DNA from 2 places in the Vibrio sp. 1249-1 genome. Region 2 is predicted to be linked to the other one. Evidence: predicted binding sites of a transcription regulator. Region 2 holds the regulator's gene; the other holds the start of a gene.
What was found. The regulator PurR, encoded in region 2, represses purine synthesis genes. The targets are predictions, from matches to a motif close to TNANGNAAACGTTTNCNTNA.
Positions count from the first base shown of each region.

Region 1: pckA (phosphoenolpyruvate carboxykinase (ATP)) is a predicted target of PurR. The motif match lies at 2,362-2,381, and genes of this name have one in related genera.

Region 1 is NZ_JAWOWJ010000008.1:101,300-109,335, forward strand. Features, by position in the region: gene R7Z50_RS15780 (AsmA family protein) at 1-370, opposite strand, end outside; gene pckA (phosphoenolpyruvate carboxykinase (ATP)) at 561-2,189, opposite strand; gene hslO (Hsp33 family molecular chaperone HslO) at 2,526-3,401, opposite strand; gene hslR (ribosome-associated heat shock protein Hsp15) at 3,433-3,819, opposite strand; gene gspC (type II secretion system protein GspC) at 4,073-4,999, shown strand; gene gspD (type II secretion system secretin GspD) at 5,036-7,054, shown strand; gene gspE (type II secretion system ATPase GspE) at 7,054-8,036, shown strand, end outside.
Region 2 is NZ_JAWOWJ010000002.1:91,665-99,700, forward strand. Features, by position in the region: gene glgA (glycogen synthase GlgA) at 1-1,232, shown strand, start outside; gene R7Z50_RS03910 (alpha/beta fold hydrolase) at 1,342-2,145, shown strand; gene R7Z50_RS03915 (DUF2007 domain-containing protein) at 2,177-2,497, opposite strand; gene R7Z50_RS03920 (TVP38/TMEM64 family protein) at 2,518-3,204, opposite strand; gene R7Z50_RS03925 (TfoX/Sxy family DNA transformation protein) at 3,319-3,909, opposite strand; cyclic di-GMP riboswitch class I at 4,026-4,115, opposite strand; gene purR (HTH-type transcriptional repressor PurR) at 4,403-5,407, opposite strand; gene torD (molecular chaperone TorD) at 5,877-6,524, opposite strand; gene torR (two-component system response regulator TorR) at 6,791-7,501, shown strand; gene elyC (envelope biogenesis factor ElyC) at 7,574-8,036, opposite strand, start outside.

The DNA of each region.
Region 1 (8,036 bases), on a different contig from region 2:
TGAGCGCGATTTGATGGAATAAAACGTTGTCTAAAGGTGGGAGCTTTGGTGCGCCATACTGCAAGCTCATACCATCAATCAATAAACTATCAACGATCCATTTACCATCGCGATAAACATCGGGATTCATCCATAAATCGACTTGCTCGATGTAAGACGCATCGTCTCCGCTGGTGTTCACGCGTTGTAAAGTTAGGTGATAGGGAAAGCCATAACGCACGCTTTCGGCCCGGAAGGGAAGAGAAAAGGTGTTTGACAGCAAGCGCCAGGTTGCGTCCGCGTAAGATGTTGTTAGCAGCGCAATCGTAGCGGCCGGAATGGTAACTAAGATAACCAGTAACAGAAGTAGAACTCGACGCGCTGTTTTCATCTTTGCTAGAACCTACGTGTGTTATTAAATAAAACTAGATAGGCTTTAGCTTGTATCAATATTCTGTGGTATTCAATAAAAAGCCCCTCAAAAGAGGGGCTTGAAGCAATTTTTGTAACTTGGCCTACGTAAAGGTGATAAGTTAATGCCAACTTTTCACTGAGTTTACGCGACGTCGCTGTTACTCGATTTAATCAATCTGAGGACCAGCCGCAACCAGAGATTTACCTTCAGCGTTGTCTGTGTACTTATCAAAGTTATTGATAAAGCGCGCTGCTAAATCTTTCGCTTTGCTTTCCCACTGAAGTGGGTCAACGTACGTGTCGCGAGGGTCTAGAATGCTTGGATCCACACCTGGTAGTGACGTTGGTACTTCAAGATTGAAGATAGGAATGTGCTTAGTTGGTGCATCTTCAATCGAACCATCAAGAATTGCATCAATAATTCCGCGTGTATCTTGAATAGAGATACGTTTGCCAGTGCCGTTCCAACCAGTATTCACTAGGTAAGCCTCAGCGCCCGCTGCTTCCATGCGTTTAACCAGTACTTCTGCGTATTTAGTTGGGTGAAGCGTTAGGAACGCCGCGCCGAAACAAGCAGAGAAAGTTGGTGTTGGCTCAGTAATACCGCGCTCTGTTCCCGCTAGTTTGGCGGTAAAGCCTGATAGGAAGTGGTACTTAGTTTGCTCGGGTGTCAATTTAGATACTGGAGGCAGTACGCCAAATGCATCGGCTGATAGGAAGATCACTTTATTCGCGTGACCGCCTTTTGATACTGGCTTAACGATATTATCGATATGGTAGATAGGGTAAGAAACACGTGTGTTTTCTGTTTTCGAACCATCATCAAAGTCGATAGAGCCATCGCCACGTACTGTTACGTTTTCTAGCAGTGCATCACGACGAATTGCGTTGTAGATGTCCGGCTCCGCTTCTTTCGAAAGTTTGATGGTTTTTGCGTAACAACCACCTTCGAAGTTGAAGACACCGTCATCATCCCAGCCGTGCTCATCATCACCAATTAGCGCACGTTTAGGATCAGTCGACAGGGTCGTTTTACCCGTACCAGATAGACCGAAGAATACCGCTACATCGCCATCTTTGCCCATGTTAGCGCTACAGTGCATTGATGCGATGTCTTTTAGTGGAAGGAAGTAGTTCATCATGGCGAACATACCTTTCTTCATTTCACCGCCGTACCAAGTACCACCGATAAGTTGCATGCGCTCAGTTAGGTTAAATACGGTGAAGTTTTCTGAGTTCAGGCCTTGCTCTTCCCATTTTGGATTAGTGCATTTTGCGCCATTCATTACTACGAAGTCTGGTTCAAATGTCGCTAACTCTTCTTCTGTCGGGCGAATAAACATGTTTTTAACGAAGTGCGCTTGCCATGCGACTTCTGTGATAACACGAATGCTCAAACGTGTATCTGGGTTTGCACCACAGTAACCGTCAACAACAAACAAGCGTTTGTTAGAAAGCTGGTTTGTGACCAGTTCTTTTAGCTCGTCCCACACTTCAGGAGTGATTGGCTTGTTATCATTTTTCACTTGATCAGACGTCCACCACATATGTTCTTCTGTCGTAGCGTCTTTGACGATGTATTTATCTTTTGGTGAGCGACCAGTAAAGATGCCAGTGTCAACGGCAACCGCACCTAGTTCAGTAACCACGCCGCGCTCATAACCGGTTAGGTCTTCACGCGTTTCTTCCTCAAACAATATTTCGTAGCTTGGGTTGCGAATAACCTCTTTTACGTTATGCAGTCCGTGCTTGGTTAGATCAAGTGTTGCAGCCTTAGTATGTTCCATAACGGTCATAGGTGCTCCTTATAAGGATTTTGTAGGGATTTTGTAAGAATGTTTTAATTTTAATCTGCTCACCATGCTAGCAACGGGGCGGGGAGAAAACAGGGAGATAGCTCAAAATTTGCCCATGATTTCAATAAGGTTTTAGGTAACCCGTCACATATTGGTGGGAATAGTCTATCGTGCACGCAATCCTTTGCGCTAGGGCAAAATCATTATTAATTGTTTAAAATTAAGCAGTTGTTTTATTACGCTTGAGGCTAGTTATTACGAGGGGTTGATCACAAAAAGGCCAGCATTAAGCTGGCCTTTTGTAGGGTAAATTACGTGCTTGATAAGCTATGTAAATTAATGCAGGGTTTTCTTGTCCGTAGAAGCTTGTGCATACAGTTCAGTGACTTCAGATTCGTCGAACGTATAAGTTGTGCCACAGTAATCACAATGTAAAGAAACTGATCCAACTTCTGCCAAAATGTCATAAATTTCAGCTTTCTCAACGGTGATGATTGCTGCACCGCTACGCTCACGAGAACAGCCACAATGGAACTCGACAGGTTGCGGCTCGTACAGACGTACTTTGTCTTGGTTATATAGTCGATACAATAACTCGTTCGCTTCTAAACCAAACAATTCTTCATCTTTTACTGTATCAGTGAGCTGCTCTAGATGTTCGAAATCATCTGGAGAGCCAGTGCCGTCAGGGATCACTTGAATCAACATACCTGCTGCGTGTGCTTTGCCCTCATGCTCACCAGTGCGGATCCATAGGCGCGTTTTTAACTGCTCTGAGTTTGCAAAGTAGCCTTCTAGCACTTCTGCTAAAGTGTCACCTTCTAGTCCAACGACGCCTTGGTAACGCTCGCCGTTTTTCGGTTCGATGGTGATCACAAGGTAGCCCTTACCCATTAGATCGTGAATATTTGCGTCATCGGCAACATCGCCTTCCCAGCGAGCTACGCCACGAACACGTTGGTTATGGTCACCGTTGATAACGGCAAGAGACACAGGACCGTCGCCTTGTAGCTGGATGGTGATCGAACCTTCGAACTTAAGAGTGGCAGTTAAAAGAGTAGTTGAAACGAGTAGCTCACCCAGCAGTTTCTCTATTGCTGCCGGATATTCCTTGCTGGAGATAACACGTTGGTACGCTTCATCCAATTGTACCAACTCGCCACGTACTGAAAGATCTTCGAATAGGTAGCGGTTTAAAACATTATTTGCCATGGAGTGCTTTCCTCGTTGGTAATTCCGGCTTTTATTGGTGTTTGAACTTAATGATGTCTCGGCGCTGCTTTTTATCTGGGCGGCGTTCCGGACTTGGGTTGTGGGCATTAAGCTTACGTTGAGTCGCGTGTTCCTCACGTTTCGCGATACTCTCATTGGTTTCGCGATATAAGGTTTGTGCGATGGGAGCGCCTCGGCGTTGATCTGAGATTTGTTCGATTATCACGATTTTTTCTTCGTTGCCTTGACGAAGTCTGACTTCAGCGCCCACTTCAACGATTTTACTCGGCTTGCTTCGTTGGCCATTATAGTGGACTTTACCGCCATCGACCATGTTACGCGCGATGGAGCGGGTTTTGTAAAATCTTGCGGCCCATAGCCATTTATCTAGCCTAACGGCTTCATTTAGGGAACTCATAGAACACTACGCTATCTAATCACTGCCCGAATACGGCAATGAGTGATGGATTATTCACCTACAGATGGAGTCAAGGCGTATTTTTTTCAAGGGAGTTGGCAAAAACTGCATAAGAAAAAGGTATGAAAGACAACTTGTGATATAGTTCACTGCTCTTTGTTGAGTAATAATTTTATTGCAAATTTAGCAATTTAAAGTCGATAGCTATCGTTATAGCTTAAATGACGGACGTTAGAATAAAGGAATCCATTCAGTGAAACGTTTAGAGCTAAGTGCAGGATTATCAAGCAGACCGCTACTGGCTCAGATCAAGTCCAATCATTATACCATTCAAGCCAAACTTAGCTTGTTGCTTACCTGTCTGTTTATTGCGATAACCGGATGGATACTTGGCAAAATTGTGTGGTTAGCCATACCTCAATCGTCGGAAGTGCCGCAATGGCGTCCATCGGCGAGTAGCGTTACTGCGAGCAATAAAGGCGACGCGATAGATTTTAATGCCCTTCAGAATGCCAACCTATTCGGTAAATTCACTGAGCAAAAAGCGGCAGTTGTAGAACAGCCTATTGTTAAAGACGCCCCTAAGACGCGCCTTAACCTCACCCTAGTCGGTGCGGTTGCCAGCAGTGATGCCAATACCAGCCTTGCTGTTATTGCTAACCGAGGTAAGCAAGCTACGTACGGTTTGGGTGAAGAAATCGAAGGGACACGTGCGACGCTAAAAGCGGTATTGGTGGATCGCGTCATCATTGATAACCAAGGTCGAGACGAGACCTTAATGATGGAAGGTATAGAATATAAGAAGCTATCTGAATCGCCGCAGGTAGCTAGGGCGCAAGCTCAGCGAGCAGAAGCAGCGACGTCTGACGTTGGAGAGAAATTAGAGCAAATCCGCGAAGAAATTGCGAAAGATCCACAAAGCGTTTTTAAATACATCACCATTTCACCCGTCAAAAAAGACGGAGACATTGTTGGTTATCGAGTATCACCTGGTCGTGATGCCGCATTATTTAATGATGTAGGGCTACAACCTGGTGATATTGCGGTTCAACTGAACGGGATCGATTTAAGTGATCCGTCTTCTTCAGTACAACTGATGCAAGTGATGAGCGATCCGCAAGAATTAAATTTAACTGTTGAGCGAGACGGCCAACAGTACGATATCTATATCCAATTGTAAGACTTAGGCAACCGGCGTAAGTTCAGGGAGACATACGTGAAACATTGGTTCAGCAAAAGTGCTTGGCTACTAGCAGGAAGTTTACTCTGCGTACCAGGTGCAATGGCAAACGAATTTAGTGCGAGCTTTAAAGGCACTGATATTCAAGAATTCATCAACATAGTGGGTCGTAACCTCGAAAAGACCATCATTGTTGATCCTTCAGTACGCGGTAAGATCGATGTCCGCAGCTATGACGTACTTAACGAAGAGCAATATTACAGCTTTTTCCTTAATGTCCTTGAAGTATACGGTTACGCAGTCGTAGAGATGGACAATGGGGTACTTAAGGTTATCAAAGCAAAAGACTCAAAAACCTCAGCAATCCCTGTGTTAGGTGATGGTAGCGCGCAAGGCGATAGTGTTATCACTCGAGTTGTCGCGGTGCGTAATGTGTCGGTCCGTGAGTTGTCTCCTCTACTTCGTCAGCTGATTGATAACGCCGGTGCCGGTAACGTGGTTCATTATGATCCAGCGAATATTATCTTGATTACTGGTCGTGCGGCAGTAGTGAATCGCTTAGCAGAGATCATCAAGCGTGTTGACCAAGCCGGCGATAAAGAAATTGAATTGGTGGAGCTGCGTAATGCATCTGCTGCTGAAATGGTACGCATTGTCGAAGCACTGAATAAAAGTGCGAATCAGAAAAGCACGCCAGAGTTCCTTGAACCTAAAATTGTGGCCGATGAACGTACTAACGCGATTTTAATTTCTGGTGATCCAAAAGTAAGAGCCCGCTTGAAACGTTTGATTCGTCAACTTGATGTTGAAATGGCGACAAAAGGTAACAACCGAGTTGTGTACCTGAAAAATGCGAAAGCTGAAGACTTGGTGGATGTATTGAAAGGTGTTTCCGATAACCTGCAAGCTGAAAAGCAAGCCGGTCAGAAAACATCAGGTGCATCGCGTGGTGAGGTCGTCATTGCTGCTCACGCTGCAACTAACTCGTTAGTTTTAACAGCGCCACCAGATATTATGATGGCATTACAAGACGTCATTTCTCAACTCGATATTCGTCGTGCTCAGGTTCTTATTGAAGCGTTAATTGTCGAAATGTCTGAAGGTGATGGTATTAACCTAGGTGTTCAGTGGGGTTCATTAGAAACGGGTGCTGTAATTCAGTACGGTAACTCAGGAGCCCCGATTGGTCAGGTGATGGTTGGTCTAGAAGAAGCAAAAGATCAAACCCGCACTGAATACTATACCAACTCTAATGGCGAACGAACGCCATATGATGTTACTGAATCAGGTGACTACTCTACGCTAGCGTCAGCGCTTAGCGGAGTAAATGGTGCGGCAATGAGTATTGTCATGGGTGACTGGACAGCGCTAATTAGTGCTGTTGCTTCTGACTCCAACTCAAACATTCTATCTTCTCCGAGTATTACCGTAATGGATAATGGCGAAGCATCATTTATTGTGGGTGAAGAGGTTCCGGTTATTACGGGCTCTACGGCTGGCTCAAACAACGACAACCCATTCCAAACGGTTGACCGTAAAGAAGTCGGTATCAAACTCAAAGTAGTGCCACAAATTAACGAAGGTGACTCTGTACAGTTAAACATTGAACAAGAAGTTTCCAACGTATTAGGCGCAAACGGTGCGGTTGACGTTCGCTTTGCTAAACGACAGTTAAACACCTCTGTCATGATCCAAGATGGTCAGATGTTGGTTCTTGGTGGTTTGGTCGATGAACGCGCACTTGAAAGTGAGTCTAAAGTGCCGCTATTGGGTGACATTCCGGTACTTGGCCATCTGTTCAAGTCAACTAGCACGCAAACAGAAAAACGTAACTTGATGGTGTTCATCAAGCCGACGATTATTCGCGATGGTGTGACGGCCGACGGTATTACGCAGCGTAAATACAACTTTATTCGCGCAGAACAGCTTTACAAAGCGGATCAAGGTTTGAAGTTGATGGCTGACGAGAAGATCCCGGTTATGCCAGCCTTTGGCCAGGAGCGTCAGCACCCAACAGAGATCCAAGCGTTTATTGATCAAATGGAAAACAACTAATGGTTGATATGTTAGACACAGCGCCAAGTATGCGTCGTCTGCCATTCAGTTTTGCCAATCGCTTTAAACTGGTGCTGGAGACAGAGCATCCTGAGCGTCCACCTATTCTTTACTATGTCGAGCCGCTTAACCCTGCGGCTCTGGTTGAAGTCCGTCGTGTATTAAAGAAAAGCTTCGTACCACAACCTATCGATAAAGAAGCCTTTGATAAAAAGCTGACCGAAGCATATCAACGCGACTCGTCTGAAGCGCGTCAGTTGATGGAAGATATTGGTGCTGATAGCGATGATTTCTTCTCTTTGGCTGAAGAACTGCCGCACGATGAAGACTTATTAGAATCGGAAGACGATGCGCCAATCATCAAATTGATCAACGCCATGTTGGGCGAAGCGATCAAAGAAGGTGCGTCGGATATTCATATTGAGACGTTCGAGAAAACCCTTTCGATTCGTTTCCGTGTCGATGGCGTATTGCGTGAAGTTCTGACCCCAAGTCGTAAGCTAGCGCCTTTGCTAGTTTCTCGTGTGAAGGTTATGGCTAAACTAGATATCGCAGAAAAGCGTGTGCCTCAGGATGGCCGTATTTCGTTGCGTATCGGTGGTCGTGCGGTGGACGTGCGTGTATCTACGATGCCGTCCTCACATGGTGAGCGCGTGGTAATGCGTTTGTTGGATAAAAACGCGACTCGTCTTGATTTACATAGTTTGGGCATGACACCTTCAGTGCATGACAACTTCCGTCACTTGATTGGCCGCCCTCACGGTATCATCTTGGTGACGGGCCCGACAGGTTCTGGTAAATCAACCACCTTGTACGCTGGCTTGCAAGAGATCAATAGCAACGAACGCAACATTTTAACGGTTGAAGACCCGATCGAATTTGATATTGATGGCATCGGTCAAACTCAGGTGAACCCAAAGGTCGACATGACTTTTGCGCGTGGCTTGCGTGCCATTCTGCGTCAGGACCCGGATGTGGTGAT
Region 2 (8,036 bases):
TTTTGCGGCTCATGTTAGGTCAAAATCCTGTTTACCTGATTGATTGTCCGCCGTATTTCAATCGACCATCAATGTATGCGGAGAACAACCAAGCGTATACTGATAACGGCGAGCGCTTTGCGTTTTTTAGTGCAGCATGTCTCGATATGTTACCCAAGCTCGCCTTTCAACCTAATATCATACACGCGAACGATTGGCACACAGGTCTTGTTCCATTTTTGCTCAAGCACAGGTATGGCAATGATCCGTTTTTTGCTCATACTAAAAGCGTCATTTCAATTCACAATGCGGTCTTTAAAGGCGTATTTAGTTATGAAGACGTGCAGTGTTTGCCAGAGTTTCATTGTAGAAACGTTCCCGATGCTGCGGTGAGTGCAACGCATATTACGATGCTTAAAGCTGGTGTAATGAATGCAGATAAGATAAACGCGGTTAGCCCTACGTACGCAGAGGAACTAAAAACAGAGCTTGGCAGTCACGGCATGGCTTGGGAGTTTCAGCAACGCGCGCAGGACTTAGTCGGCATCTTGAATGGTTGTGATTACAGTGCTTGGAATCCGGAAACTGATACCTACTTGCCGGTTAATTACTGCGCCGACCAGCAAAGTATGTCGCAAGGGAAGAAAGCTTGTAAAAAAGCATTACAACAACGACTAAATTTGCCCGAAAAAAATGTAGCTATGTTCGGTATGGTTTGTCGGTTGACCCAGCAGAAAGGCGTTCATTACTTGTTGCCTGCTTTGGCCGATTTTTTAAAGCACGATGTTCAGCTAGTTGTCGTTGGGACCGGAGACCCTGTTCTTGCCGCTCAGTTACGAGAGGTTGCCGCGCAGTTTTCTAGCAAATTTGCCTTTGTAGAAGCGTATGACAATGAACTTGCGCATATCGTTGAAGCTGGTTCTGATTTCTTCTTGATGCCTTCTGAGTTTGAACCATGTGGCTTAAACCAAATCTATAGTATGGCTTATGGGACATTACCGATAGTACGCGGTGTTGGTGGCTTAAAGGACAGCGTTAGCGATTATGATGTAAACCCATCTGAAGCAACGGGGTTTGTTTTTTTCGAACCGACACCGCAGGCATTGTTGTTAACGATGCTAAGGGCACTGTTGCTCTACGCTCAAAACGAGCCTGAAGTGAATAAAGTACAGTTGCACGCGATGCAACGAGACTTTTGTTGGCAAAAGGCCGCAGAATCTTATTTGCAGCTTTACCACTCAGCGTTAGTTTGACTTAAAATTGTAACGAAAGGCACCGAATGAGGTGCCTTTATTATCTTGAGTAAGGGGAGTGTGGTAGGATGGCTTTTTACTCAATAGCACGATCTTTTTGATACTCAATATGACCCAGCCGCTACTTTTTCATAAAACCTATTTGCACCCTACTAGTAATGAGTGGGTTGTATTTGTGCACGGTGCTGGTGGTAGCTCTTCTATCTGGTTCAAGCAAATTAAAGCTTACAAGCAACACTTTAACTTATTGCTGATCGATTTAAGAGGTCATGGAAAGTCAAATCAGTTACTTAAAGAGCTCATTGCTAGCCGTTATACCTTTACGGAAGTTACCCAAGATATTTTGAAAGTATTGGACCATTTAAAGATCCAATCCGCTCATTTTGTCGGTATGTCGCTTGGTACTATTATTGTTCGAAACCTTGCTGAATTGTCATCAGAGCGCGTACGTTCGATGGTGCTCGGCGGTGCTGTCACAAGGCTTAACACTCGCTCTCAGATATTGGTGAAATTAGGTAATTTTTGTAAGCATATCCTACCGTACATGTGGCTCTACAAACTGTTCGCTTATATTGTTATGCCTCAAAGAAGCCAACGAGAATCTCGCCACCTTTTTATTCGCGAAGCCAAGAAGCTTTGCCAAAAAGAATTTAAACGTTGGTTTATTCTCGCCGCTGATGTAAATCCGTTAATGAAATATTTTAAAGATCGAGAGTTACCCATTCCGACTCTTTACTTAATGGGCGACAGGGATTACATGTTTATTAAACCTGTCAAAGAAATGGTTGCAGCACATAAGCTCAGCATTCTACGAGAAATCCCGAATTGTGGTCATGTATGCAATGTAGAGCGTCCAGAAGACTTCAATCAACACTCCATCGAGTTTATTAAACAGCAAGCTGTATGTGCTTAAAACTGAGTGCATCCACTGAATAGGAGAGCCGCTATAGCTCTCCTAGTTGATATCCACATTGCCAACATGCACCAAATTGCCCTTCGTTTATTTCATGACATTTTGGGCATTGCCAATCTTGATACTCATGCCTATCGGATTGTTTTCGATATGCTTTTACTATTTCTTCAGCTTTCATCTTTTGTGCAGTGTCAAAAAGCCACACATAAGGATCGGTATCATCACCAAACGGCAGTTCTCCTTTTAAGCCGAAAATACCTTCTCCACGAACTTCACAGTAAATTTGTTCCACTTTAAGCAGCTCACATACAATGTGTGCTTCTGCTGGGTTTTTAGCGATAAATATTTTCATCAAAATACCCACTTCACCAATTACGAGTTTTGCTGACTTGGTGTCGGCCTTACTTTATTCATAACCCATTTAGTGATGATTGGAAATAGTCCCAATAGCGCAAAAGACGCTAATACTGCGGGTGAAACAATGCCCGATAGGCTTTCAATTGTTGCTAATTGAGTACCTGCATTCAGATATACGGCTGTGCCTGGCAGCATACCTATTTGGCTAGTGAGATAAAATCTACCTACAGACATCGGCGTTAAGCCCATCATTAAGTTGATTAGAAAGAAAGGGAATACAGGGATTAGACGCAAGGAAAATAGATAAAAAGCTCCGTCTTTTTCGACACCTTGATTAATTGCGTTGAGTTTATTTCCGAATTTGTTTTGTACCCAGTCACGCAATAAGTATCGGCTGCTCAAGAAGGCCAGTGTTGCCCCCATAGTGCTAGCGAAAGAAACCAGTAGCAAGCTTGTCCAAAAACCAAATAAGGCTGCACCAAGTAAGGTGACTACTGCCGCTCCTGGGATAGAAAAAGCGGTAATTGCAATGTAGGTAAAAAAGTAAATCGCAGCCGAGAATACAAAATTCTGATCGATGTATGTAGTTAGTGCTTCTTGTTGGGCTTTTGCATTCTCTAAGGTTAAATACTGGCCAAAGTTAATACCTAAAAAGACGATAGCCGCTAGTAGGATGAGACCTAAAATCAGTTTCTTATTCATAATTTTGATTCCAATTTGGGATATATGTAATAAGACAGTAGGAAAACCGAAAAAATTTCACAAAAAAACCGCAGATTAGACTGCGGTTTTACAAGATAGTTTTTAGGCCGACTTTTATTGGAGGCCGTTCATCAACTCATCTCGGCGAGCTTGAGGTACCACACTCCAATGAGTGCCGTTGATAGCACCTTCTAGTGCCCATAGCAACTCAATGTTGACGGTTGCAGAGTGCGTATCTCTTATCGCTTTATAGGCGTTAAGCGCACCTTCCTCTTCAAGCTTCTCTACGGATTCGATGCCGGCTTTTTTTAGCATGCGCTCGGTAGCCAGTCGTAAGTTAGGCAAATCTTTCAAACGGTTAGGCTTTGTACTTGCTTGCTGTTCTTTCTCAAGCTTTGCCTTTTTCAATGATTGATTCGCTACTTCGATTAAGCGTTCGCTTGATTCCCATAAATCGCTGGAAATAGCGTAGTACTTTGTAACGACTGGAAAGCCACGTTTTTTATAAACGTAAGGCTTTAGCCCTTGTTTCTCGAAGTCAGATGAAGTTTTTTGGTCTGCTCTGATATGAAGCTGATTGTTTACCACTAGTGCAAACATTGTTTCATCAGCGAATAGTCCGAAGCCACCAAACATTGAGCGCGACTTGATATTACCAAGTGCCTCAAATAGCTTCATAGAGTCTTTGAGTATCGGTTTATCCATGTTTTGTTATCTCGGTGTAATTAATATTACGCCACCAAAAGTCAGGTCCGAGAGAGTAGCAAACATGCGTAAAAACAATGTCATTACAGAGTAAAGTCATTGCTTACACACTTGCCATCGGTAACCCCGCTACCTTCCATATCGTAATATGGTTCAGGCCGGAGGCTTTGCGTCCCACTCTTTCGAATGGTTTGCCCTGTGCGTGACACAATGAGCATACTTCTTATATTGAATTAACATCACGGTTTAGCGTTAAAAGTGTGATTTCGGTTCAATAAAAATGATAGATTGAATGCTCTATTTTGCATATGGAAAGGTGCAAATTGGCCTTTGAAAAGGAGTTCTTAATATATATTACATTTATATAAAACAGGGAGTTAACGTTAGTCAATTGTTATTAGAGTGGTGTGAAGTATTAGAGAATGCTTAATTTTTCCAAAAAAATAAGCGCCCCTGTAGAGCGCTTATTTAACACGGTTAAATACAGTGAAATTTAGTTCATTTTTTTCACAGTATTTCGAATTACAAGCTCAGGTTGCATCTCGAAAATTCGTTTTTCGTGTTCTTTATCTTTGATACGCTCAAGTAGAATTTCGAATGCATTTTTACCAACACGACGTTTAGGTTGGTGGATAGTCGTTAGCGGTGGAGAGAAGTATTCCGCAAGCTCGATGTTGTCGTAGCCGATCACTGAAATATCTTCAGGAATTTTGATCCCGTTTTGTTGCAAGCGGCTCATTAGGCCTAGAGCCATTGTGTCGTTAAAACAGAATACCGCCGTCGGGCGCTTGTCCATTGCGGTAATTTTATCTGCAACTAATACGGCCGTATCACATTCAAAGTTACCTTCAAGGATCCAGTCTTCATTTACAGCTAGGTTCGCTTCGCTCATTGCGCGACGGAAACCTGCAATGCGCTCTTGGCAAGCAAGCTTTTCAAAATGACCGCTTAGACAAGCGATATCCGTATGACCATTATCAATCAGATGTTTGGTTGCAATGTAGCCACCTTCTTCTGAGTTATCCATGATCTTGTCTGCTTGTGAGCTCTCTGGGCCCCAATCCATGACCACTTTAGGAATGTCCGCATGACGGTCAAGCATCTCTTTTAGTTCTTCGGTTAAGTCAGAACACATCACTAGGATGCCATCAACGCGCTTTTCAGCCAGCATACGAATGTAATCGCGTTGTTTTTCGTAAATCCCGCCTGTGTTACATAAAATCAGAGTATAGCCTTGGCGGTAACAGTAGCTCTCAACGCCATCAATCACTTCTGAGAAAAATAGGTTAGTTGATTGAGTTACTAACATGCCAATCGTACGAGTTGAGTTGCATTTTAGGCTGCGTGCAACGGCACTTGGCGCGTAATTCAGCTCGTCAACGGCTTTCATTACTTTTTCTTGCGTTGCTTCTGCAACGAAACGCGTTTTATTGATAACGTGCGAAACTGTCGTAGTGGAAACGCCGGCTAAGCGAGCAACGTCTTTTATCGTGGCCATAAATGGTGTCCTGTATCGAGCTACTGAAATATGTCGTATTGGATGTACCTGATGCTCTAATGGTTTCACACCTAGCAATATAAAATTGGCGCTAAGTGTCTCGGCAGCGGTTGATCCAAGTGCGACAAAAGGGTACGTAGCAGCATCGGTCGATGAATTTTATCTTTTTTTCTATCTGATGAGAAATTGCCATCAACCTGTTAAGAAAACACAAAAACCGCTATATTTCAGCGGTTTACATATAAATCATATTTAATCGTTTGCGCTCACATTTTAGCCCTATGTGGACTGACTAGCAATGTTTTCAGCAAGAGATTTGTGTATTTGAAGTCACATTTTGACTGCTAAATAACCAAGCGTCTTTGCGCTAAGTTAAGGCAAACGAATATTATACCCAAGTTACTTACAATTGGTCACTTTCAGGCATACAGGAAGCCCGATAGGCAGGCTCCCTAAAAATAGGCGGCAATTATTCACCAAGAAGGTAGGCGCTGTCTAGTTTACAAAATGCAACTAATAGTTTCGCGACACTCGAGTAAAATCCAAATTCGTCGAATTTTTTACATTTGTCTGAAAACTGAGGTAACCAAGACATCAATTGTTGCTGGATAAAGTCGTTTTGTTTAACGAAGGCTTCTTCCATGTGTTTTTCTTGTTCAAGCTCGTTTGAGCGGATAATCATGTTCCCGAGAAAGTCGAGCTCAACGGCTAAGTGATCCGCAGGTTCCTTTAGGTTTTCGTCTACTTGAACGCCAAATTCAGCCATCAACTTTTCCATTTCCTCAGCTGGCTTGTCATTCAGTAAACCTGATTCACCAATGTACATGGATGCGTAAGGAAGAGCGCCGTATTTTTCTGTCTTCAAAAACAGTTCACAAAAGTCAGCTGCAAGCTCTAGTTGTGCATCTTCACGATCTTGTAACCGATTCAATGCATCAACTAGGCTATCAACAGCTGGTTTCAGCGACTCATTTTCACCTAAACCTGCGAGAAAACTGCGAATTTCAACACTGTGATAGGCTTCCAATTCTTTCTCTGTTAGTTCTTTTGCGAACAAGCTCGAAAACCACCAGTAAATTTCAGCGCGTTTTTCATTAAAAGCTTTCACTTCTTGCATTTTGGGCTCCTGAATGATGCTTCAAGTCATGCATCACAAAGTCAATTAGGGATATCCCCTAAGTGTAATCAATTAAAATGAATAGCAGTAACTATAATTGTTATGTTTTATGGTCAAAAATGACCGTTTATTAATAGCAATGGGCAAGCTTGTTTTGAATCAATAAAAACGCTAAATCTTGCGTTTTAATGTATCTATGACTAGAAATGTTACTAGTTATGAATAGAATACGTCTTGGATAATAAGAAGACAGAAAAGTGGTGTAAATGAGCTATCACGTATTAGTCGTAGAAGATGATGTTGTAACTCGTAGTAAGCTTGCGGGATATTTCCAAAATGAGGGCTACCAAGTCAGCGAAGCAGAGAGTGGCGCAGAAATGCGTGAAGTTTTGCAAGCGGGCGATGTAGACCTGATCATGCTGGATATTAACCTGCCTGGTGAAGACGGCCTGATGCTTACTCGTGAGTTACGTAGCCAATCGGATATTGGTATCATATTAGTAACAGGACGCACGGATAGCATTGATAAAATCGTAGGCCTAGAAATGGGTGCTGACGATTATGTGACAAAACCTTTTGAACTGAGAGAGCTGTTAGTTCGCGTTAAAAACTTGCTGTGGCGTATTTCAGCAGCGCGCAGTGGCAGCTCGAAAGCGAATGAAATCAGTGAAGAGCACATTGTGCGCTTTGGGGAGTGGACATTCGACATTCAACGTCGCGCACTTAGCCGCAACGGTGAGCCAGTAAAACTAACTAAAGCAGAGTATGAACTTTTGGTGGCATTATCGTCTTATCCTAACCAGGTGTTAAGTCGTGAGCGTATTTTGAACATGATCAGCCATCGAGTGGATGCGCCGAATGACCGCACCATTGATGTTCTTATTCGACGTATGCGCGCAAAAATGGAGTTCGATCCTAAGAACCCACAGATTTTTGTAACGGTACACGGCGAAGGCTATATGTTTGCTGGTGACTAGTTTGAGCATAACTCAATCGTAAAAAGAAAAAGGAGAGCTTCGGCTCTCCTTTTTTGTGGCTTCAAGATAATACTAGTTTGCTTCAACCATTGGTGTTTGTCCGACAGTATCACGCAACCTTTGCCAAATACTGCCCAAGTACTCATGCCAATAAAGCTCTGTTTGTTCTAAGTAACGCGCTTTAGGTGAGTATTTATCCCAAGGTTGACTGATTTCGCTAATAGCTAAGAAGTTGGTCGGGGCTGGGATTGGTTTAATGCCTGCCGCGTTGAACTCATACAATGCACGGCTCATGTGACTCGCAGAAGTGACTAACACAATCTCCTTTTGTTGAACGAATGCAGCCGCTTGACGCGCCTCTTCCCACGTATCTTTCGCATCTTCTAATAAAATGATATCGGATTTCGCGACTCCCAACGCAAGGGCAACGTTCGCCATCATTCGCGCGTGGCTAATTTCAGATCCGCCAGCATAGCCGGATAAGATTAATTTCGCGCCTGGATACATTCTTAAAATACGAATGCCCTCAGTTAAG